Regions from separate parts of the Shewanella mangrovisoli genome, predicted to be linked through region 3. Evidence: predicted binding sites of a transcription regulator. Region 3 holds the regulator's gene; each other region holds the start of a gene.
The links. The regulator FliA, encoded in region 3, starts transcription of late flagellar genes. The targets are predictions, from matches to a motif close to CTAAAGNTNNNNNNNNNNNNGCCGATA.
Positions count from the first base shown of each region.

Region 1: K0H60_RS10855 (VC2046/SO_2500 family protein) is a predicted target of FliA. The motif match lies at 6,853-6,879, and genes of this name have one in related genera.
Region 2: pomA (flagellar motor protein PomA) is a predicted target of FliA. The motif match lies at 1,633-1,659, and genes of this name have one in related genera.

Region 1 is NZ_CP080412.1:2,475,857-2,483,884, forward strand. Features, by position in the region: gene K0H60_RS10825 (M2 family metallopeptidase) at 1-1,387, shown strand, start outside; gene smrA (DNA endonuclease SmrA) at 1,531-2,121, opposite strand; gene K0H60_RS10835 (YybH family protein) at 2,254-2,832, shown strand; gene K0H60_RS10840 (YchJ family protein) at 2,860-3,354, shown strand; gene K0H60_RS10845 (putative bifunctional diguanylate cyclase/phosphodiesterase) at 3,435-5,618, opposite strand; gene K0H60_RS10850 (DUF406 family protein) at 5,807-6,094, opposite strand; gene K0H60_RS10855 (VC2046/SO_2500 family protein) at 6,330-6,818, opposite strand; tRNA gene K0H60_RS10860 (tRNA-Tyr) at 6,944-7,028, shown strand; tRNA gene K0H60_RS10865 (tRNA-Tyr) at 7,068-7,152, shown strand; tRNA gene K0H60_RS10870 (tRNA-Tyr) at 7,283-7,367, shown strand; gene queE (7-carboxy-7-deazaguanine synthase QueE) at 7,555-8,028, opposite strand, start outside.
Region 2 is NZ_CP080412.1:3,317,425-3,325,452, reverse strand. Features, by position in the region: gene dxs (1-deoxy-D-xylulose-5-phosphate synthase) at 1-358, opposite strand, end outside; gene ispA ((2E,6E)-farnesyl diphosphate synthase) at 380-1,261, opposite strand; gene xseB (exodeoxyribonuclease VII small subunit) at 1,264-1,503, opposite strand; gene pomA (flagellar motor protein PomA) at 1,818-2,585, shown strand; gene K0H60_RS14600 (flagellar motor protein MotB) at 2,589-3,509, shown strand; gene thiI (tRNA uracil 4-sulfurtransferase ThiI) at 3,726-5,180, shown strand; gene K0H60_RS14590 (hypothetical protein) at 5,332-5,565, opposite strand; gene K0H60_RS14585 (transcriptional regulator GcvA) at 5,742-6,653, shown strand; gene K0H60_RS14580 (alpha/beta fold hydrolase) at 6,634-7,305, shown strand; gene K0H60_RS14575 (DUF423 domain-containing protein) at 7,399-7,791, shown strand; gene rlmM (23S rRNA (cytidine(2498)-2'-O)-methyltransferase RlmM) at 7,945-8,028, shown strand, end outside.
Region 3 is NZ_CP080412.1:1,569,365-1,577,392, reverse strand. Features, by position in the region: gene K0H60_RS07055 (ParA family protein) at 1-245, opposite strand, end outside; gene K0H60_RS07050 (membrane anchored protein in chemotaxis locus) at 310-825, opposite strand; gene K0H60_RS07045 (protein-glutamate methylesterase/protein-glutamine glutaminase) at 839-1,963, opposite strand; gene K0H60_RS07040 (chemotaxis protein CheA) at 1,982-4,246, opposite strand; gene K0H60_RS07035 (protein phosphatase CheZ) at 4,262-4,999, opposite strand; gene cheY (chemotaxis response regulator CheY) at 5,013-5,396, opposite strand; gene K0H60_RS07025 (RNA polymerase sigma factor FliA) at 5,444-6,157, opposite strand; gene K0H60_RS07020 (MinD/ParA family protein) at 6,150-7,031, opposite strand; gene flhF (flagellar biosynthesis GTPase FlhF) at 7,036-8,028, opposite strand, start outside.

The DNA of each region.
Region 1 (8,028 bases), 910 kb from region 3:
TTTCGCCGATGGCAAGTGTATGACCCAGCCAGAGCTGTCGAGCCTGATGGCGGAGTCGCGAGACCCAGCCAAGCTGCTTGAGGCGTGGAAAGGCTGGCGTGAAATTGCAAAACCGATGCGCCCATTATTTCAACGTGAAGTCGAACTCGCCAACGAAGGGGCAAAAGATCTAGGTTACGCTAATCTCTCTGAGTTATGGCGCAGCCAATACGATATGAAACCCGATGAATTTTCGCAGGAATTAGACCGTTTATGGGGACAAGTTAAGCCTCTCTACGAATCCCTGCATTGTTATGTTCGCGGCGAGCTGAATAACGAATACGGTGACACCATTGCGCCGAAAACCGGCCCGATCCCCGCCCACTTATTGGGAAATATGTGGGCTCAGCAATGGGGTAATGTGTACGATCTCGTCGCCCCAGACGATGCCGATCCTGGCTACGATGTGACAGAATTGCTCGAGCAGAAAGTCTATGATGAGCGCAAGATGGTCAAACAAGCCGAAAGCTTTTTCACCTCGTTAGGGTTTGCGCCGCTGCCAGACAGTTTTTGGAGTCGCTCTTTATTCTTACAACCTAAGGATCGTGATGTCGTTTGTCATGCCTCGGCGTGGGATTTAGACAACCTTGACGATATTCGCATCAAGATGTGTATCCAAAAATCCGCTGAAGACTTTACCGTTATTCACCACGAACTTGGACACAACTTCTATCAACGAGCCTATAAACAGCAGCCTTTCCTGTTTAAAAACAGTGCCAATGATGGTTTCCATGAAGCCATTGGTGACACGATCGCGCTATCTATCACCCCAAGCTATCTAAAACAGATTGGTTTGCTCGAAGACGTGCCCGATGCTTCCAAGGATATTGGCTTATTGTTAAAGCAAGCTCTGGATAAAATCGCCTTCCTACCCTTTGGTTTGATGATTGACCAGTGGCGCTGGAAAGTCTTTAGCGGTGAAATTACTCCAGCGCAATATAACCAAGCCTGGTGGGAATTAAGGGAGAAATACCAAGGTGTTAAGGCGCCGACAGACCGCACTGAAGCCGATTTTGACCCAGGTGCCAAGTACCATGTGCCCGGTAACGTGCCTTATACCCGCTACTTCCTCGCGCATATTTTGCAATTCCAGTTCCATAAGGCGCTGTGTGATACCGCCGGTGATAAAGGACCTGTGCACAGATGCAGTATTTATGGCAATCAAGCCGCTGGGGAAAAACTCAACAAAATGTTAGAGCTGGGTGCAAGCCAGCCTTGGCCAGTTGCTTTAAAAGAAGTGACAGGTACTGAGGGGATGGATGCCAAAGCCGTACTCGATTATTTTGCGCCGCTTAAAACCTGGCTCGATGAGCAAAATACGGCGGCGAATCGTCAATGTGGTTGGTAATTAAGCCTCAGGTGCAAGTCATATCCACGCCTTAAACTAAACCGATAAAAATGCCCAACGATGTTGGGCATTTTCTTTTTAAGTTTCGGCATTAATAACGAACGCGAGTAACTATCAGAAAAATCAATGTGTTCACAAACCTATTAACGCCAACTCATCCCCTTACGGTTTGCCTCTTTATTCTCAATCTTAAGCTGTTCGGATTTAGTCAGCATCACATACAGGGCGCCCGTACCGCCCTGCTCGGTTTTCGCCGAATGATAGGCCAGCACCATATCAAGCTGAGATAACCAATGGCAGACGGCAGATTTCAGCAGGCCGGCCACGGGTTTACTGTTATGCCCCTTGCCATGGATAATCATGACGCAGCGTTCGCCATGGGCCTGCGCCGCTAGCAAATAATTGAGTAAGGCATCACGGGCCTGACTCGAACGGTAGGCATGTACATCTAACTCCATCTTAATGCTGTATTGCCCCAGCCTTAGACGCTTAAATACCGCCCCCTGCACCCCTTCGCGCTTAAAACTGGCAATATCATCGGGCGCAATAATCGGGATCAAACTCAAATCCAAGGGCATACAGGCCAAATAGGCTTCTCGTTGCAGCGCTTCACGACGCTGAAGCTGCTCATCCGTTAATGCCTTAGGTTGTAGATTAACCGCCTTCACATCGCCCTTAAGTGGCACAACTCCCGCCATTTCTTCAAAAAACAGTGCCGATTCATCATCTAGCATGGCAAGCTCCTCCACTCTTAACGCTCAGTGTGCACTTTTAGAACAGAAACACACTTTGTAAACATTCAACCCTTTAGTTCAGCGGGTACCTCCATTATAGTGGCGCCATGAATGCTTGATTAGAATAATGTAATGAGATTTTTGCTGCTAGCCCTGATATGCCTATTGTCGCTTCCAAGCTTTGCTACTCCCACAAAAGCCAAAACTACCACGACTACCGATCAGCTGATCAATGCCAATTATCCGCTGTTCACTAAAGCATTTACCGAGCTTGACCCCGAAGTTACCGCAGAAATATATTCGAAAGACGCAAGCTATCTCTCTGAAAGTCAAAGTAAAGAAATCTATTATGGCCGCGAGAGCATTGTTGCTATTTACCAGCGATTTTTCGATAAAATTCGCAATAAAAAGGCCCGAATCGATATCGATTTTCGGGTGCTTAACCGTAAGTTATCGGGCAATAGTGCGTTTGACACTGGCTATTATCTAGTGCGTTTTTACCCCGCTGAAGAGACTGGTGAACCTGTGAGTGAGTTTGCAGGCAAATTTGTGATTGGCACTCAAAAGGACTCTCAGCAGCGCTGGAACGTTACGCTGGATATGAACAACCGTGCCGAACCTAGTTTCTATTTGAATGCCAAACCTGTACCCAATCTTTACTATGGCCGCCAGTTCCCACCGTTACCTGATAGCCAAAAGAAAAAGCAATAATTGTTTATATTTTAAAGCAATATTATTATGACTCACGAAAAAACCTGCCCTTGCGGCAGCCAAAAAATCTATCAAGATTGTTGCCAAGCACTGCATATAGGTCTCGATTCTGGCGCACAACTGGCGATGAGTCCTGAGCAATTAATGCGTTCTCGCTACTGTGCTTTTACGTTGAAAAATTTTGATTACATCATCAAAACGCACCATGCAGATTACCTCGATGGCTTAACCCTTGAACAGCTCCAACAAGGTCCACATCCCCAATGGTTAGGGCTTGATGTGTTATCCGCCGATGAAACCATTCACCCCGATGGCCGCAAGCACGGTACTGTAACCTTCAAAGCCTGGTATAAAATGAGTGGCGAGATTGATGCCATTTACGAGCGCTCGGAGTTTATCTTCGAGCAAGATCGTTGGTTTTACACTAAAGGCCATCAAATGCATGCCAAATTGCCGGGACGTAATGATCCCTGCGTCTGCCACAGCGGTAAGAAGTTTAAGCAGTGCTGCATGAAGGGTTAACAAAAGATGGTTTGTAAAACAAAAGGCAATCGATTGATTGCCTTTTGTTTTTATATCGCCAGAACGGCTAATCTGAATGGTTAATGCGTCACAAGACTAGGTTCTTTCGCCGCCAATAAGAATTGTGCAAACTCGGGCTCTCGCAGCGCTGGGCTGTATAAATATCCCTGCGCCTGATGGCAAAAACTCTTGGCTAAAAATGCTTCCTGCTCAGCGGTTTCAACCCCTTCTGCGGTCAAGGAAATGTTGAGCGCGCTCGCCATCGCGATAATGGCCGAGACGATTTCTTGGCTTTCGCGGCTAATGGTGAGATCGGAGATAAAGGAGCGGTCAATTTTTAACTTACTGATCGGGAACTGTTTAAGATAACGCATCGAGCTGTAGCCCGTGCCAAAATCATCGATGGCCAGCCCCACACCCAGCTCCGCTAATTCCTGACATAAGAGCGTGGCATGGCGAATGTCGCCCATTAATTCGGTCTCGGTGATCTCAAGGATTAGGGTTTTGGGCTTTAAACGATAACGCGTCAGCAGTTGCCAGACTTGCTCATACAGGTTCCCGCTAAAAAACTGCCGCGCAGACACGTTAACATGCATGCTCAAATCGGCATTATGGTGCTGCCAAATATTTAGTTGTCGACACGCGGCTTCAAGCACCCAACTGCCAATGGCGTTGATCATCCCTGATTGCTCGGCAATATCGATAAACGCGCCGGGATACAGCACACCTTTTTTGGGGTGATGCCAGCGGATCAAGGCTTCAGCACCGATATAGGTTTGCTGCTCAAGGTCCCGTAAGGGTTGATAATAAAGTTCAAATTGACGGCCGCGGATAGCGCTATGCAAATCACGCTCGATTTGCGCATCTTCCTTAAAGGCACTGAGCAAAGTGCTGTTAAACACTTGAATGGCCGTGCCCTTTTTCTTCTTCGCGTATTGCACCGCAATATCGGCGCAGGTCAGCGGTGCGAACAGATTCGCCACCGAAGCGATATCGACAACCGCAAGTGCGGGTTTAGGTTCAATTTGCTCACGACCAATTAAAATCGGCATGGCTAAATGCTGATATAGACGGGTACTGAAATAATCGAGATCGTAAACCGCGTTATCATCGGTGAGCAACACAGCAAATTCGTCACTGCCGACACGGGCGATTTCGGTCGCCTTATTGATTTCCGAAAAATGTTTTAAGCGGCGGCCAATTTCGATCAGCAAGCTGTCGCCATTTTCATGGCCATAGGTATCGTTAAATCGTTTAAAGGCCACTAAATCGACCAGCAGCAACAATCCATTGGTGGTTTTCTCTAATACCCGATTAAAGTGGCTGCGATTATTCAGCCCAGTGAGGCTGCAACGCCAAGCTAAACGCTCCAGCTCCGCCTTATAATTGTGCTCATCCGTGCTTTCTTCACCCGACACTAAGGCGTAATGATTGCCGCGATCGGTGATAAATTGACTGACCACATACTTGAGCCAGTAGCGACTGCCATCGGCACGATTGAATTGTACCTCGCCCTTGGCTTGCTCGCCTCTGAAGATCTGCGCTAAGGTTTGCTCAGCTAATTGATTGTGCTGCTTAAAAAAACTTAACTCACGTAAATTGGCGCCAATGCTTTTTTCACGCGCTAAGCCAGTGATCTCTTCATGGGCTTGGTTGACGTATTCGACTTTTTCGGTGTGCAGGTTAATCAGCATGCTCATCTGGCGTGACTGCTCGGTGGCACAGCGAAATAGACTTAGGCGTTCTTCTTTATCATAGGTATGTTTAGTGGCCAGCGTTAAGGCCAGCTGATCGGCCATTTGGCAGGCAAGATGGATTTCGCTGTCGTGCCAATGGTGAGTCAGTTGCGCTCGCTCAAGGCAAAGCACCCCTTCGAGATGGCCATTAATGCGAATGCCAATCTCGAGACTGGATAAAATTTGCCGAGGGATAAAGTAGTTATCGACTAACTCAGTCAAACGCGGATCGATAAGCGAATTACCCGCATCGATATGGCGATGATTTTTGAGTTCATTTAAATAACGAGGCAGCGTCTGCAACTGCGAGGGGCGGTAAGTGTCTTGTAGGGCCATAGCGCCAAATTGCGCGACGAGGGATTGGCTAGATTGATCGGCAGAAAAAATCCAAACCGACACCAGAGAAACGGCTAAATTCTCACAGAGTAGCTCTGTTGCTAGCTCTGCGGTTTTCGTAAAGTCGCCCTGCTGCTTAGCCGTAGAATGAACTAAAGACTCTAATAAGTGCTGATGTTGACGTCGCTTCACTCTAATCCCTACAAAACATCGTGTTGGGTAACACAGATACTACAGCGAGTAGCACGACTCATTTCAGCGTGCTAATTGCGCCAATCCTGAATATTTTTGTCGATGCAGATTACACATTGGCATTTCAAACAGCAACATCGAGCACAATTTATTACAAATTAATCAACATTTACCGCAGGGTTTTATGCTTACAGCCCGTTCTCTAATTGGAAAATCATCTTCTCGACACTCACATCGAAGACCAGCTTGAGGATAACGCCTGCGTCATTCTTGACAATGTTACCTTGGGTTTGGCTAAAGCGCGCTTGAGCCCGTTCCAGCATCTTGCTGGCTTCGACCTCAGCCTGTGCACCCGCAAAGGATAACTCCAGCATTGTATCCTGCTCATCAATCACAGCGCCTATATCCACAAAACTGCCACAATCGGTGCAAGTGTCGTTTACGGTAGCCGCTTGTCCTGCAATGATACCTTTCATCTGTTTTTCCTCATTAATCGCTATACAGCTGCATTTAAGGGTGATGCATCAACTTAAAGCTGCATCATTAACGCCTTATTATAGATAACTGTGACGTCAGAGACTCAGCTTTAGCTCACGCTTATTATTGTGTAACGACACAGTTGATGGCTATTTGGTCAACAATTCCCTTAAAGTCTAGATGTTTTTAAAGACCGAATCTTCCTCAACGGCCCGATAGTGACTTGGAGACTGGCTAGGCGCTGGCTAATAACGGCATCAAGTTACGTTGAATCGCCAGTAGATCGGCAAAATGCATGATGTCCATTTTAGGAGATGGCAATTGCCCACGTTGACGCAGGCGTGTGGTGAGATCGCAATTGCTTAAGGCTTCAGCCATGGCGATAGGCTCGCCACCGCGGATCACTAAGGCTTCAGGGCGCAATGCCTGTTGCAGTTGAAACGCCCTCGCCCCTTGCTCGGCGAAAACGGCACTATTGTCGGTAACATTGTTATCCGTCGATAAATCCGCCACAAGCGCTTGTTTTGGGGGTAACTCAAACTGACGTTGCAATTTTTCTGCATTATCGAGCTCTTTTTGCCATTGAAACTGCGCCATGTCCCTCGCATCTGCAGACAATAGCGATAGCAACAGGGCGAACTCACCTCGCCTGTTGTGTTCTATTGCCGCATTTAAGCGGGAGCCAATTTGGGCTTCGTTGATTAAAGGAACATCGATTTGCATAAAAAAACATCATTAAAACAACTCGTTGTTAGTTAATCGACCAGTTGAACAAGAACTTTAGGAAAATTTTCATATTTAGACTTTACATGCCAAACGTTTCTGACTACTATGGCGGCCGCAATTGAGGAGGGGTTCCCGAGTGGCCAAAGGGATCAGACTGTAAATCTGACGGCTCCGCCTTCGAAGGTTCGAATCCTTCTCCCTCCACCATTTGCACTAACAATTAGCGATGCTATAAAAGATACTCGTGGAGGGGTTCCCGAGTGGCCAAAGGGATCAGACTGTAAATCTGACGGCTCCGCCTTCGAAGGTTCGAATCCTTCTCCCTCCACCACTTTTATCTTGTGTAGTTCGACAATCGTTAGTCTGCTGTAAACTTGCTTTATCCTTAAATCCGGCCAAGATTTAAGATAACTTTTAAATCCGTCTTAATAAGTCAGAGTTAAAAGTTGAAGAAAATATGTGGAGGGGTTCCCGAGTGGCCAAAGGGATCAGACTGTAAATCTGACGGCTCCGCCTTCGAAGGTTCGAATCCTTCTCCCTCCACCACTTCTTTCTTCTCTCACACTTTATCTCGCGTCATTCTCCCAGTTTTCTTAGTCTTACTCACGCTTATTCAAACTTATTCTATCGCTTAACCTTTAATCCATGGATTTTGCTGATAAAAAACGCCCCATTCGGAGCGTTAAAACTATTTCTGAGCATTAGAGACCCATGCTGCTGAGCTAAGTGGCCATTAATCGATATTCAAGTACTTATGGGTCTGAATCGATAAACGCCAGCTGCGGGCAATACACACCTTCATCGCTAATTCCGTCGCCCTTGGTTTTTGGCTGATCGGTTGCAGACAAATAGTTTTCGCCGACACATCAATCCCTTTAAGTAACTCATCGAGTTCGTCGATATGATTTTCGGTTGCTATCGGGTGCTTTATCTCGTTGGCGCGGATCAAGGCCTGCGCTAACACCTTATAACCCCCTTTCATATTGATCTTTGGCGAGACAGTCACCCAGGTATCAGCATCGCACTTCACTTCAAAGGTGCCGCTGGTCTCGATTTGAGTGGCAAAACCGGCAGCATGGAGCGTGTGGGTTAATTCATGCAGATCGTACATACAAGGCTCACCACCGGTGATCACCACATGGCGCGCCGTATATCCCTTAGCGTTGAACGCCTCGATAAGACTCTGCGCCGTATGGTTAGCCCAGCG
Region 2 (8,028 bases), 1.7 Mb from region 3:
CGCTAAAGGTGTCGTATTCACTTTCTTCCCGCCAAGGGAAAGGGTGTAAGCCGTTCTTTTGCCTAATGGTGTGCATTCTGTCGCGGCGACCGGTGAGGATTTTATGGGGATAGGCTTGGTGGCCAACGTCCCAAATCAAACGATCAAACGGGGTGTTATAGACATAATGCAGGGCGACAGTCAGTTCGACCGTGCCGAGTCCTGAGGCAAAATGTCCGCTGGACATGCCAACGGACTTAAGAAGAAACTCCCGCAACTCATCGGCCAATTGAGGTAACAGGGCCTGAGGAAGCTGGCGGAGTTCATTAGGAGTGTTGGCCTGAGCCAACACGGGAAACTGTGAAATGTCCAAACTCATAGCGAGATACTTCGTCTCTTATTATATTCTTCGCTCAATGATATAGCGGGCGAAGTCTGCGATTAACTGGCTATTGTATGGCAATTTAGCCAGCGCTGATAGTGCCTCTTGGATCAGTTGCGCGGCGGTGTCTTTGGCGCCTTGCAGTCCAAGTAGTTGCGGAAAAGTACTCTTATTGGACTCGGCGTCAGAGCCTTGGGGTTTGCCGAGTTCTTCCGTGGTGGCAATGATGTCCAGAATATCGTCTTGCACTTGGAAGGCTAGTCCTACCGCATGCGCAAATTCCATCATAGTCTGATATTCATCTTTTGGCGCATTAGCGGCGATCAGGGCTAACTCAACGGCGCAGCTGATAAGGGCGCCCGTCTTCATATTGTGGAGTTGAGTTAAGGCCTTAAGGTCGATGAGCTTATCGGTTGAGGCTAAGTCAATCGCTTGGCCGCCACACATACCACGGTAACCCGAGGCTTTCGCCAGCGCTCTCACCATAGCGATATGCTGCTCGCTGCTGATCCCTGGTACTGCTTCGGTCACAATTTCAAAGGCTAAGGTTTGCAGTGCATCCCCTGCAAGGATGGCGGTCGCCTCATCGAAGGCGATATGAACTGTGGGCTGACCACGACGAAGGTCGTCATCGTCCATGGCGGGTAAATCGTCATGGATTAACGAATAAGCATGAATACACTCAATGGCGGCGGCGCTGGCATCAAGCTTTTCAAGCGGCACGCCAAACATTTGCCCCACGCTGTAAACCAAGAAAGGACGAATACGCTTACCGCCTAATAGCGCGCCGTGGGTCATGGCGGCCTTTAACTGCGGCGCAGTGTCTTCGAGTGTGCTGAAACGTTGTTTTAATTGGTCATCAACCCGTAGTTGATATTCTTTTATTGCATTGACTAACACGCTTATTCGCCCTCAACGGCATAGGGAGAGAGGGGCGCATTTTCATCCTGCTTGAGTAAAATGGCCACTTTTTGCTGAGCTTGCTCGAGTTTTGCTTGGCTGTTACGCACCAAATTGATGCCACGTTCAAATTGTTTTAACGCATCATCCAGAGAGACATCGCCCTGTTCTAATTCGGCAACGATGCGCTCGAGTTCACCAAGGGATTCTTCAAAACTGAGATTTTCGGGTTTCTTCGCCACGTTAATAATTCCTTTGAAAGAGCGGACACAAGGTATATCAGGGCGACTCAAGGGTCAAATTCAGTCGACGGATATTTGCTCAATAGCACGCTTTGTTGCTGAATTTTTTTCAGAAAATAGAAATTGTCGCTAAACTTGCTTAGTGCTTGTCCGATAAATGACAATAATAGCATTATGCTTATAATCATCCTTTGACATCATAGAGTAAGGCTCAGGTTAAAACCAAAGTGTAATCCCTATGCGGATGACATTTTGTGTTATTTTGCGAATAGAGTCAGTATCATGTCGTTTATACCGAATATTGAGGAGCCGTTGTGGATTTAGCTACAGTTATAGGACTAGTCGGGGGCTTTGGTTTTATCCTTTGGGCTATGATGACCAGCGGCGGCCTGGCAATCTTTATCGACGTCCCCTCAGTGTTTATCGTATTCGGTGGTTCATTCTTCGTCGTAATGATGAAGTTCAATCTCAAACAGTTTTTGGGCGCGGTAAAAATCGCCGTCAAAGCCTTTATGTTTAAGATTGATAAGCCTGAAGAGCTTATCGAACAATCCGTGACTATGGCGGACGCCGCCCGTAAAGGCGGATTCCTTGCCCTCGAAGAAGCGCAAATTTCCAACAGTTTTATGCAAAAAGCTGTCGATATGTTGGTCGATGGTCACGATGGTGAAGTGGTGCGCGCCGCGCTTGAAAAAGACATTGCCCTCACCGAAGAGCGCCATCGCAACGGCATTGCGATTTTTAGAGCCTTTGGTGACGTCGGCCCAGCGATGGGGATGATTGGTACCTTAGTGGGCTTAGTGGCCATGTTATCTAACATGTCAGATCCTAAATCGATTGGTCCGTCGATGGCGGTGGCCTTGTTAACGACACTGTACGGCGCCGTGGTCGCCAACATGGTGTGTATTCCCATTGCCGATAAACTCACCCTGCGCATGGGTGAAGAAATGCTGAACCGCAACCTGATTATGGACGCGGTATTAGCGATTCAAGATGGCCAAAACCCGCGGGTGATTGAAGGTTTCTTGAAGAATTATCTTGCTGAAAAACAGCGGAAAATCGATACAACGGACGGAGAGTAGCCCATGGCTAAGTGCAACTGTCCACCGCCCGGAGCGCCGCTCTGGTTGGCAACATTTGCCGATTTGATGTCCCTCTTGATGTGTTTCTTCGTGCTGCTGCTATCATTCTCCGAAATGGACGTGATGAAGTTTAAGCAGATCGCAGGCTCGATGAAGTATGCCTTCGGGGTGCAAAACAAGGTCGAAGTCAAAGACATTCCTAAGGGGACGTCTGTGATTGCATTGGAGTTTCGTCCTGGCCGTCCCGATCCCACGCCGATTGAAATCATTAATCAACAAACCAACGAAATGACCGAACCCGTATTGGATTATCAAGCGGGCGAGGACGATAGCGCGGGTGGTGTGCAGCAGCAAAATGGTTCGCAGCGGGGTGGTGAAGCCTCTGCGACGGCACAAGAAACGGCGGATGCGGTGAAGGCCGAAGCCGCTGCGGCGCAGGATAAAATCAATCAGCAAGTGAAGAAAATGGCACAGGAGCTCAATAATGAGATCACCGATGGGGCGATCGAAATTGAGTCACTTGGGCAGCAAATCATTATCCGTATCCGCGAGAAGGGCTCATTTGCCTCAGGATCTGGCTTCCTGCAGCCACGATTTAAACCCGTGGTGCGCTCGGTCGGTGAATTGCTAAAAGATGTGCCGGGGATCATCACGGTATCGGGTTACACCGATGATATGCAGATAAGTGATGAGCTCTATAGCTCGAACTGGGATCTCTCCAGCAAACGCGCTGTGGCGGTAGCCGATGTGCTGCTGCAAGTGAAGGGCTTCGATCCTAAGCGGATGAAAGTGGTCGGTATGGCGTCGAATAATCCCATCGTGCCTAATGACTCACCTGAAAACCGCGCGCGAAATCGCCGCGTTGAGATTGCGATTGAACAGGGTAAAGCTAAAGAATCCGAAGAAATTCAAGTGGGTAAATAGCTTTTAATCCAAACCTGTAATTCGATAAAAACGCCGTGACTTGCTCACGGCTTTTTTATTTGTGATTTTTTGACTATAAGTTCAACTGTGCATAAGCGCACGCCACGCGCAGACCGAGTGTGGAAACAGGTGCGCCAATCGCCGTGAGTTTGTTATAATCCGGCGATTATTCTTTTAACCAATTTTGCTGTTTACAAAATTGCCCGCGGAAATCCCATGAAGTTTATTGTAAAGCTGTACCCAGAAATCATGATGAAGAGCAAGCCCGTGCGCATGCGCTTCACCAAAATGCTTGAAACCAACATCCGTAACGTGCTCAAAAAAGTTGATGAAGATGCCAAAGTGCAACGTCAATGGGACCGTATTTGGGTAAAGGTGCCAAATGATAAACCTGAATTAGCTCAGGCCTTTGGTGAGCGTTTAGCCTGTATTCCTGGGATTGCCCATGTGGTGCAAGTGGATGAATACAGCTTTACCTCAGTCGATGATATCTACCAGCAAGTCTTACCCGTTTACCGTGACCAAATTGCCGGTAAAACCTTCTGTGTGCGCGTCAAACGCACTGGCTCACACGATTTTAACTCTATCGAAGTCGAGCGTTATGTTGGTGGTGGTTTAAACCAGTTTACCGATGCGATTGGTGTGCGTTTGAAGAACCCAGAAGTGACAGTTAACCTCGAAATCGAGGGTGATAAACTGTATATGGTGACTAAGCGTATCGAAGGCTTAGGCGGCTTCCCGATGGCGACGCAGGAAGATGTATTGTCCTTGATTTCGGGCGGTTTTGACTCAGGCGTGTCGAGCTACCAATTTATTAAGAAGGGTGCTCGTACCCATTACTGTTTCTTCAACCTCGGCGGCGCGCAGCATGAAATTGGCGTGAAACAAGTCGCTTACCATTTGTGGAAAACCTATGGTGAATCCCACAAAGTGAAGTTTGTGTCCGTGCCGTTCGAGCCTGTAGTGGCCGAGATTTTAGAGAAAATCGACAACGGTCAAATGGGCGTGGTACTCAAGCGTATGATGATGCGCACCGCGGCGCGTATTGCTGAACGTATGGGCATTCAGGCGATTGTGACTGGTGAGAGTTTAGGCCAAGTATCGAGCCAAACCTTAACTAACTTGAACGTGATTGACCGCTGCACCGATATGCTGATCCTGCGCCCGCTGATCGCCATGGACAAGCAGGACATCATCAACGAATGTCGCCGTATCGGCACCGAAGATTTTGCTAAATCTATGCCCGAATATTGCGGTGTGATTTCGCAAAAGCCAACCGTTAAGGCGGTACTGGCCAAGGTTGAGGCCGAAGAGACCAAATTCTCTGAGGACCTGATTGACCGTATCGTTGAGCAGGCTGTTGCCATTGATATCAGGGAGATAGCAGAACAGATGAATACGCGTATCACTGAAACTGAAACCGTTGTTGCTATCGACACCAATGAAGTGGTGATTGATATTCGCGCCCCAGAGGAAGAAGAGAACAAACCGCTGGAGATTGAAGGCGTGGAAATCAAGCGCATTCCTTTCTTCAAATTAGCGACTCAGTTTGCCGATCTCGATAAGCAGAAGACTTACCTGCTGTACTGCGAGCGTGGTGTGATGAGTAAATTACAGGCGCTATACCTGATTGAACAAGGTTATCACAATGTTAAGGTTTACCGCCCTTAAGCGATAGCCAGTAAAACGAGAGCTAAGGCCAAACATCAACTTTGGCCTTAATGCGTATGAATTGGGGCCTCGATGTGCCAATAAGCAGGTAAACGAATACAAAAAAGCCGCATTGGAATGCGGCTTTTATTTTACTGATCAGCAGTGCAATTTATTCGGTCTTGACCACTTGCTGGGCCGGTAACACGTCATCGGCAAGCAATAAGGTTGGATCCTGCAGCGCTTCTTCATGCATTTTTTCCATTGTCGCAGTCAGTTCGGCATTGATGCTTGCCTGTAAATCACTGGTGTCGATGATAATTTCTGCATCGATAACATTTGCGCTGACATTGGCACTGAGTGCGCTGACTAACACTAACGCAAAAGCAGATTTTAAATTGAACATAGTCGCCTCCGGGCTGACAAAGTATTGCTGTCAGACATTCCCATCACCCGTTCGAGATTGTCCAACTCATGTGTTTCGTTGGCGCAAAATTTAATCAAAAACGCTGGCCTTTACAAACGATTAAATGTAACAATACGGATTAGAAAAACTAATTAAAAATTGAGATAGAGATCACTATGTCAAGACGCTTACCACCACTGAATGCGGTTAAAGCATTTGAGGCCGCCGCACGGCATTTGAGCTTTACTCGAGCGGCTGAAGAATTGTTTGTGACTCAGGCTGCGGTGAGTCACCAAATTAAGGCGCTGGAAGATTTTCTCGGATTAAAATTATTTCGCCGAAAGAATCGTTCATTGCTGCTGACCGAAGAAGGCCAGAGCTATTTTCTCGATATTAAAGATATCTTCACTCAACTGGCGGATGCCACCGACAGGCTACTTGCACGCAGCGCCATTGGTTCGTTGACCGTGAGCATGTCGCCAAGCTTTGCTATTCAGTGGCTGGTGCCGCGCCTATCGAAGTTTAGTGAAAAAAATCCAGACATTGACGTACGAATTAAGGCGGTAGACACAGAGGCCAGCTCCTTAACTGACGATGTCGACGTCGCCATTTATTATGGTTTAGGCAATTGGCCAGGGCTTCGCGCCGATAAACTCCGTAATGAAGTGCTGATCCCCGTATGTTCGCCCATGCTGTTAAACGGCCCTAAGCCCTTGTCTAAGCCGGAAGATTTAAAACACCACACGCTGCTGCACGATATGAGCCGTCACGATTGGCAGGCTTGGTTTAGACAATGTGGTATCCACGATATCAACGTCAACCAAGGGCCGATTTTTAGTCACTCTTCCCTCGTTTTGCAGGCGGCAGCCCATGGCCAAGGTGTGGCCTTAGGTTATAGCGTACTCGCTCGCCCCGATATTAAGGCGGGTCGACTGGTGTGCCCATTCCAAGAAGTGTTAGTGAGCAAAGATGCCTATTACCTCGTCTGCCAACAGAATCATGCCGAGCTGGGTAAAGTGGTCGCGTTCCGTGAGTGGATGTTAGATATGTTTGCCGAGGAGTCACGCAGTGAGTTGTTGCCCGGATAACCCCTTGGTCAACGAGAATGTGGCGCCAAGTGCCTATGTGTTAGAAGGCGAGCCCTCAGAAACCTTGATTTTATTTGCCCACGGCGCGGGGGCGAATCGAGACTCCGATTTTATGTGCCAAATGGCCGCAGGTCTTGTCGCAAAGGGTTTTCAAGTGATGCGCTTTAACTTTCCTTACATGCAGGCCAATGCCGTGGATGGTAAAAAGCGCCCGCCTGACAGAGCGCCAAAGCTGCTTACCTGTTTTAGCGAGATGCTCGATGTGGCGCACGCTCAGCCTAAGGTTAAGCGTGTGGTCTTGATGGGCAAATCCATGGGCGGACGCATGGCGGCGTTACTGGCCTGCGATAGCGAGCAAGCGAGCCGTATTGATAGGGTCATTTGCTTAGGTTATCCCTTTATTCCGCTTAAGGGGGGGGGACCTAGGTTAGAACCCCTAAACGACTGCCAAGTGCCCGTATTAGTGCTACAAGGTGAGCGGGATAAGTTTGGCACACAGGCGCAGATCCTAAGTTGGCCGCTTAACAGTGATATACAAATTGAATACTTAGCCGATGGGGATCATAGTTTTGTGCCAAGAAAGTCGTCAGGCACGACCGAAGCGGCTAACCTTGCATTGACTGTTGATTTGTCAGCAAAATTTATTGGCTAATGTTTTTTCTTGATATGGCGTAAAGCGCTCAGAGTCTGGATTAACGGCTTGAGCGTCATCCGTCGTAAAGCCTATTGGTTTTTGGAGGTAAAAATGCGTAAAGGATTGTTGTTACTCGCCGCGGTAAGCGGATTTTTTGCGGTCGCGCTTGGCGCCTTTGGCGCCCATGGACTCAAGGCTGTCGCGCCGCCAGAGCTGATTGATGTGTTTAATCTAGGCGTGCAATATCACTTCTACCATACCTTTGCGCTGATTGCTGTGGCCTTTGCCGGGCAGTGGTTAACCTCACGTTTGCTGGATTGGGCGGCGTACCTGTTTATGGCCGGCATAGTGCTGTTTTCTGGCTCGCTCTACGGTTTAGCACTGGTCGGTAGCAAATGGTTAGGCCCTATTACCCCAATGGGTGGTGGCTGTTTCCTCTTAGGTTGGTTATTGCTGGCTGCAGCCGTATGGCGCCATAAAGTGGTGGATGGCAACGAGTCATAATACTTGTGTGGCGCAGCCACTGCGCCGTGCGTTCATGCTGCCAATAACACAAAAGCCCGATAGCAAATCGGGCTTTTGTGCATTGAAATTGCTATACTGGCGCCCAAATCGATAGTCGGCCATGTTTATGGCTTGGATTTCTTAAGGATCTCCATGAAAAACCTATTTTTATTTTGCCGTGCAGGCTATGAGAAAGAATGCGCAGCAGAAATCCAACAGCGAGCCGCCGAGCTCAAT
Region 3 (8,028 bases):
AAGGTGGGTACTATGTGGGATTTCACTAAATCAGTCGTCAAACTCTTATGCGCCACAAACACGTCAAATAGCGAACCGGGAACCTCTTCGGAGTCAATGCCAAGGTAATAACCAAGCGATGCGTGGGGATCGGTGTCAATCATCAGTACACGCTTACCCCGTTTAGCGAGCGCACCCGCCAAACTGGCTACTGAAGTGGTTTTTCCAACCCCACCTTTTTGATTCGCAATGGTCCAGACTTTCAAAGAACTGACCTCTTTAATATTGATTCTCGGCTATTCATCACGCCCGTTTGAGCAACGACAAGCACTACTCGCCTTCCCTTGTGGTCACTCTTATGCCGCCGTTAGGCAAACTAATGACTTTCACCCCATCGGCGTTTTCCGAAATCACCACAGGGACATTACTCGACTGAGATTGCGCTTGTGTGGATGAAACCGATGAGGCTTCTGTACGCAATGACTCAGGTACGGGATCGACAGCAGTTTGCTTCTGCGACGGTTTATCTTCAATCGGCTTCTCAAGCGTCGACGGAATTTTTGCATCGGATGCCGAGAACGCCTCTGGACCTAGGGTCACCGCCTTTTGCTCTCCCGGTGAAGCCAACTTTAGCATCGCTTTAGTTTGATCCGGATGGGAAGCGAGCCAAGATGCAATCGCCTGCGCCTGTTCATCCGGCACCATGAGCAAAATCTGTGTAGACTCCAATCGCTTTACATCATCGCGTAATGCAATGATTTTTCGATGATAGTCCAGACTTAATGCGGCTAAGCACAATATGGCGATTGCCATTAACACTATGATAAGCAAAATATTTGTGCTTATCTGTGTTTTCGACTTAGCCACGCGCAGACTCTTTTAAAATCGACTCCGCCATGTTATCCAGAGAAATGGACTGAGTAGCGATACCCGCACTGGCCACCGCCTGCGGCATACCATAGACCACGCAGCTCGCCTCATCCTGTGCCCAAATGGTCGCGCCCGCCGATTTCAACATACGTGCGCCTTCGCGGCCATCGGCTCCCATTCCCGTTAGCACGACCGCCAGCACATCACCGCCATAGGCTTTAGATGCTGAGGCAAAGGTAATGTCGACGCAGGGTTTGTAGTTCATCTCCGCGCTGCCAGCCAAAACTTTGACACGGCCAGTAACACCAGCGCGCTCAACCATCATTTGCATCCCACCTGGTGCAAGGTAAGCGCAACCGGGACGCAATACGTCACCGTTAGCCGCTTCTTTCACTTCAATCTTACACAAACCGTTTAAACGGTTCGCAAAGGCGGGCGTAAAGGCCGCAGGCATATGCTGGATAAGCAAAATAGGATGCGGATAATTTGCTGGGAACTGAGTCAGAATCTTCTGCAAGGCGACAGGACCGCCCGTCGATGTGCCAATCAGCAATAATTTATATTGCTTACCACTTGGACGAATCGAGGTCGCAGGTGAAGAACGCACAGGCGCTGGCGCAGATTGCGCATGGGTCGATGTACCACCTAATACTGAACTCGCGCTCTGGCGAGGTGGCGGCGTAGGTGTCGTTGGACGCACCACAGGGCGGAAAATCCGGCGGCGACCTAGAGCTTTTACTCTTTGCTGCAATAATAGAATTGCGTCATCTTTATTGGTCGCAATATCTTCAAAGCGCTTAGGTAAGAAATCGAGCGCCCCCGCATCGAGGGCATCTAACGTGGCTTTAGCGCCATCATGGGTCAATGAAGAAAACATCAAAATCGGTGTTGGACATTTCGCCATGATCTCACGAACGGCAGTAATTCCGTCCATAACTGGCATTTCAATATCCATTGTAATGACTTGAGGATTAAGCTCGGCAGCCATCTTCACCGCTTCGGCCCCGTTAGAGGCCGTCGCGATCACTTCCAGTTCAGGATCTTGATTGACTATTTCACTAACACGTCGTCTAAAAAAACTTGAGTCATCAACGACTAATACTTTAATGGCCATTCCATTCCTTATTGGAAACTAACTTTTATTCTTCGCATAATGCTTTAATAATCCAGGGACATCCAAGATTAAGGCGATGCCACCGTCGGATGTGATTGTCGCCCCCGCCATACCCGGCGTGCCATGCAACAATGCTCCCAAGGGTTTAATCACCACTTCTTCTTGTCCAATTAAAGCATCGACAACAAAACCAATTTGCATCATGCCCAACTGTACAATCACCACATGGCCGTGTTTCTTATCACCATGTTTAAAGCTGGTTCGATTGCGATGTAACCACTGCTCCAGATAGAAAAGCGGTACGGCCTTGTTGCGGACAATCACAGTCAGTTGTCCATCGACAATATTGGTCTTGGTGAGATCGAGATGGAAAATCTCATTCACGCTGGATAAAGGCAACGCAAACACTTGCTTGGCAACGTCCACCATTAAGGTAGGCATAATCGCCAAGGTCAGCGGCACTTTAATCTCAAGTATGGTGCCCTTGCCTTTCATCGAGTCGATATGCACGGTTCCGTTAAGTTGGGTAATACGGGTTTTCACCACGTCCATTCCCACACCACGGCCGGAAATATCTGAAATCTCCACTTTAGTCGAGAAGCCAGGCGCAAAAATCAGGTTATAAGCTTCACTGTCAGTCATCCGCGCCGCGGTATCCTCATCGAGTACCCCACGCTTGATGGCAATTTGCTTTAACTTTTCAGGATCCATACCTGCGCCATCGTCTTCGATTTTCAGCAGGATATGATCACCCTCTTGGCTTGCAGACAGTGTGATGGTACCCGTTCTTGGTTTGCCGCTGGCCTCACGGTCATTAGGCATTTCAATGCCATGATCTACCGAGTTACGCACTAAGTGCACTAACGGGTCAGCAAGCGCCTCAACTAAGTTTTTATCTAGATCGGTCTCTTCGCCCACGAGGACTAAATCGATTTCTTTATTCAGGGTACGGGCTAAGTCGCGTACAACCCGAGGGAAGCGACCAAAGACTTTCTTGATGGGTTGCATGCGGGTTTTCATCACCGCGCCCTGCAAATCCGCTGTCACTAAATCTAAATTCGCCAGCGCCTTAGACATTTCCTCGTCATCACGACTAATGCCTAAACTCAATAAGCGGTTACGCACTAACACTAACTCGCCGACCATGTTCATGATTTGGTCGAGTCTGGCGGTATCGACGCGAACGGTCGTCTCGCCCTGAGGTACGTTGGCAGACGCTGCAGCGGCCGCTTTAGCAGGGGCTTTTTCAGCAACCGCAACATCAGTTTTGGCTTTTACCGCTGGAGGTGTTGCTGGTGCAGCAACACTGGCCTTGGGAGCGGTAGGCGTTGAAGGCGCAGCGGCACTTGGAGGTGCTTTCACTGGCTCGGCTTTCGCTGTCACTTTTGCAGGAGCACCGCCTTTACCGTGTAACTCATCGAGGAGACGCTCGAACTCATCTTCGGTGATTTCGTCCGAATCAACAGCGGGAGCGGTAGGCGTTGGTGCAGCAACAACAGTTTCTGCTTTTGGCTTAGCAGCTTCTTCCACTTTACCTTTAAACTTGCCAGAACCGTGCAGCTCATCGAGCAGAGCTTCAAACTCATCATCGGTAATATCATCGCTAGCGCTTGCGGATGTCGCTTGAGGCTTACTGACATTTTGCACAGCAGGTGCAGCATCAGCTTGAGGCGCAGAGACGCCAGGACCTTTTCCGGCGCCGTGCAACGCATCGAGTAAGGCTTCAAACTCTGCTTCATCGATTTCATCGATACTGGAATCTGAAAGCTCTGATTTATCGACTGGCATTTCAACGGCGGCGACTTCAACCACTGTTTCTATAACAGGTTCGGGTTCGGGTTCTGGCAATGGTTCGACTTCGGCACTACTTTGACCGGATTCGGAAGGAAGCGGTTCACCGGAGCTGAGCATTTTCAATTTAGCCAATAATGCAGGATCTGCTGGGTCTTGTTGCTCGCCTTGTTGGGTTTGAGCAAACATAGTGTTAATCGCATCGACAGCCTGAAGAATGATGTCCATTAACTCGGCGGATACACTACGCTTGCCTGTGCGTAATAAATCGAAGGTGTTTTCTGCTTCGTGACAAACATCCACCATGGGAGTGAGACTAAGGAAACCCGCACCGCCCTTTACAGTATGAAACCCCCTGAAAATGGCATTTAGCAAGTTAGTATCATCAGGATTGTTTTCAAGCGCGACCAGCTGCTCTTGCAGCAACTCAAGGATTTCGCCCGCTTCAATCAAAAAGTCCTGGAGTATCTCTTCATCTACATCAAAGGCCATCAAATTGACTCCCAGTTAGAAACCCAGACTCGATAGCAGATCATCGACTTCATCTTGACCAGTAACGACGTCTTGACGAAGCTCGGCATTCATTATCGGTCCTTCAGCTTCAATATTATTTTTCTGAGTAATCTGACTCTCAATCACGGGTTGCTCACCAAATACTGTCAGCATAGACACCAGATTACTTTCAACTTCCATCACTAGATCGATCACCCGACGGATCATTTGTCCAGTCAGGTCCTGAAAATCCTGCGCCATCAAAATCTGGTTGAGCAATTCGCGTAAGCGATTGGAATCCAATTCGCTACGTGACATCAAATGCTGCACATTGTGGCAAAGCGCTTTAAAATCGCTCAAGGCGATTTCACGACGCATTAATTTGTCCCAAGATGGCATCACCTGCTGGATATTCGCAGTTAATGCATTGGCTAATGGCAAGCACTCCTCCACCGCATCCATGGTTTTATTCGCTGCCTGCTCAGTCATGTCAATGACATAACTTAACCTTTCCTTAGCGTCGGGGATTTCTGTATTAGCTAGTTCAACCAGACGATTATCGACTTGGAAATCCATCAATGCGCTGTGAAGCTGTCTGGTTAGTTTACCAACTTCATCAAAGAGCTCCCTTTGGAGTGGAGCCGCGAGTTCCCTAAATAAATCATCTGCTTGAGTTTGATCATTCGCGCTTAATAGTTCAACTAAACGCTGAGCCTTCTCAAGCGTAATGAGCCCTGATGTTTGTGACTTCATAGCTCATCCTTGCTTAAGCGAGTCGTTCGAATATTTTATCTAACTTCTCTTTAAGTGTTGCTGCGGTAAAAGGTTTAACCACATAACCATTCACGCCAGCTTGTGCGGCAGCGATGATTTGTTCACGTTTTGCTTCTGCGGTAACCATTAATACGGGTAAATGCTTTAGAGAATCATCAGCACGGATGGCCTTCAGCAAGTCAATCCCTTGCATACCAGGCATGTTCCAATCTGTGACGACAAAATCAAAGTCGCCCTTTTGCAGCATGGGCAGCGCGGTTGAGCCGTCGTCTGCTTCTTGGGTATTATTAAAGCCCAAGTCTCGCAACAAGTTCTTGATGATACGTCTCATTGTCGAAAAGTCATCAACGATGAGAATCTTCATATTCTTGTCCAAGGTTTCCTCCGGTGAGCCGACATTCTGTGCTCAATCAATAATTATACTTATGTCCAATGCTTGAGTTTGCCTTTGAGTCGCAACATTGCCTGACTTAATATCTGGCTAACTCGCGATTCGCTTACCTCAAGAATGGCGCCAATTTCTTTTAAATTCAATGCTTCATCGTAGTATAACGATAGCACTAGCGCATCTCTTTCGGGCAATAATTTTATCGCCTCAACGAGTGCTGAATGAAACTGGGTTTCTGCTAATGCTTCAAATGTTCCATCGCTCACATTATCGCTCGGAGTGAGTATATCCTGCGATACGCCTAAGTCCTCTATCCCTATGATTTTACCAACAGAAACATCGTTAAGAATATGATGGTACTCATCGAGCGTCATATCAAGTTTTTCTGCAATTTCTGTGTCGCGCGCATCACGACCCAACACTTGCTCTAACTCATCAATGGCTTGAGCAACTCGACGATTATTACGATGGACAGAACGGGGAACCCAGTCACCACGACGGATCTCATCCAACATGGCGCCACGGATCCGTATGCCGGCGAAGGTTTCAAACTTTGCACCTTTGCCACCATCAAACTTGGATGATGCTTCTAATAGTCCCATCATCCCCGCTTGAAGCAAGTCATCGAGCTGCACTGAGGCAGGTAATCTGGCGAGCAAGTGATGTGCAATTCTTTTAACCAACGGTGCATACTGTTCAACGATTGACGTTTTACTGTCTAAACAAGTATACGCTGCGGCTTTATTCACTCGTTTTTTCCTCTTGAAAATCTGGTCGCTGAACCAAGCGCTCAACGAAAAATTCCAAATGCCCACCAGGTTGCTGTGGTACCGGCCAGCTCATGATCTTATTCGCTAGGCCATGGTACGCGATAGCCGCTGGAGACTTAGGATAAGCCTCAACCACTAACTTTTGTTTACGCACTGATTTGCGAAGGTTTTCATCAAACGGAATGGTCGCAACCAGCTCGAGTGCCACGTCCAAGAATCGGTCGGTCACTTTACTGAGTTTAGCAAACAATTCCATACCTTCGCGTAAACTGCGCACCATATTCGCAACAATTTTAAAACGGAAAACGCCGTGTTCACGGCTGAGAATTTTGATTAACGCATAGGCGTCAGTGATTGAGGTTGGCTCGTCACAGACAACAACTAGCACATCCTGTGACGCACGGGAAAAACTGAGCACCATATCTGAAATCCCCGCGGCGGTATCCACGATGAGGATATCAAACTGAGTACGCATCTCGCTGAAAGCTCGAATTAAACCCGCGTGTTGCGCAGGACTCAATTCGACCATGCCTTGGGTACCAGAGGTCGCAGGGACAATGCCTATGCCTTTAGGACCGCGGACGATAATATCATCCAGCTCAGCATCGCCAGAGAGTACATGGGAAAGGTTACGCTCGGCACGGATCCCTAACATGACATCGACGTTTGCTAAGCCAAGGTCGGCATCAAGCACTAAGACACGCTTGCCCTTTTCGGCTAATGCTACTGCGGTATTGATGGATACGCTGGTTTTACCCACGCCACCTTTACCACCCGTAACCGCGATTACTTTCACTTTTTCGTTATAGGGTTGATTCATCATACGTAAACCACTTGCTTGATCCAGGGTCATAACTCTACTCAAATGCACAGGTCATATTATCTGACCACGCTGTGTCTGGTAACGATTGTTGTTCAGTGTTTTCTAAGGCCGCTAACGCTTGCTCTGCAAGCAATAAAGTATCGGCAACTTTCATATCTTCGGGCACTCGCTGCCCATCCGTAACATAACTTAATGGCAACCCACTTTGGATCAACACACTTAATGCGCCCGCTAACGACACGGATTCATCGAGTTTGGTGAGTACAACACCAGATAAGGGAATGCGTTTAAAGTGATTTACAGCATCTTGTAGCACACGGCGCTGCCCTGTGGCAGACAGTACCAGATAACTGCGGATAGGTATTCTGCTATTTGCAGTTAAATTATCAAGTTGCTGGTAAAGCCGCATATCTCGTTGGCCCATCCCCGCAGTATCTATCAATACTAGCTTGCGATTTCTGAACTGATACAGAATTTGCTCTAGCTCAGCAAGGTCATGGGCTTGCTTAACGGGACAGCCCATAATTTTGCCATAGGTGGCCAATTGCTCATAGGCGCCAATACGATAATGATCTGTAGTAATCAAAGCGACTTGGTCTGCGCCATGATGGGCGGCGAAGCGAGCCGCTAATTTGGCTAAGGAAGTGGTCTTCCCCACACCCGTTGGGCCAACCAATGCCACAACACCACCTTGCTTAACGATATCATCACCTTGATTATCAAGCATATTCGCTAGACTTTGTGGCAAGGCACGAACTAATTCTGCTGGGGTATAGTGTTGACTAAGCGCCGCTAGCTTGTTCGCGACCGCAGGCGAAAACTCAGCCTCCAGTAACTTTGACTCCAGCATGGCACCCACAGGGTCAATACGTTTTTTGTGTTCAGTCATCAACGCAGACACTTGATGAGTGAGCAAATTGCGTAAAGATGCTAACTCATCACGCATCGCTTCGAGATCCGCATTTTGTTTCTGTGATACCTGCGGCTTCTTATCGAAGGCATTTCCCATATCACGGCGCTCAGCTTT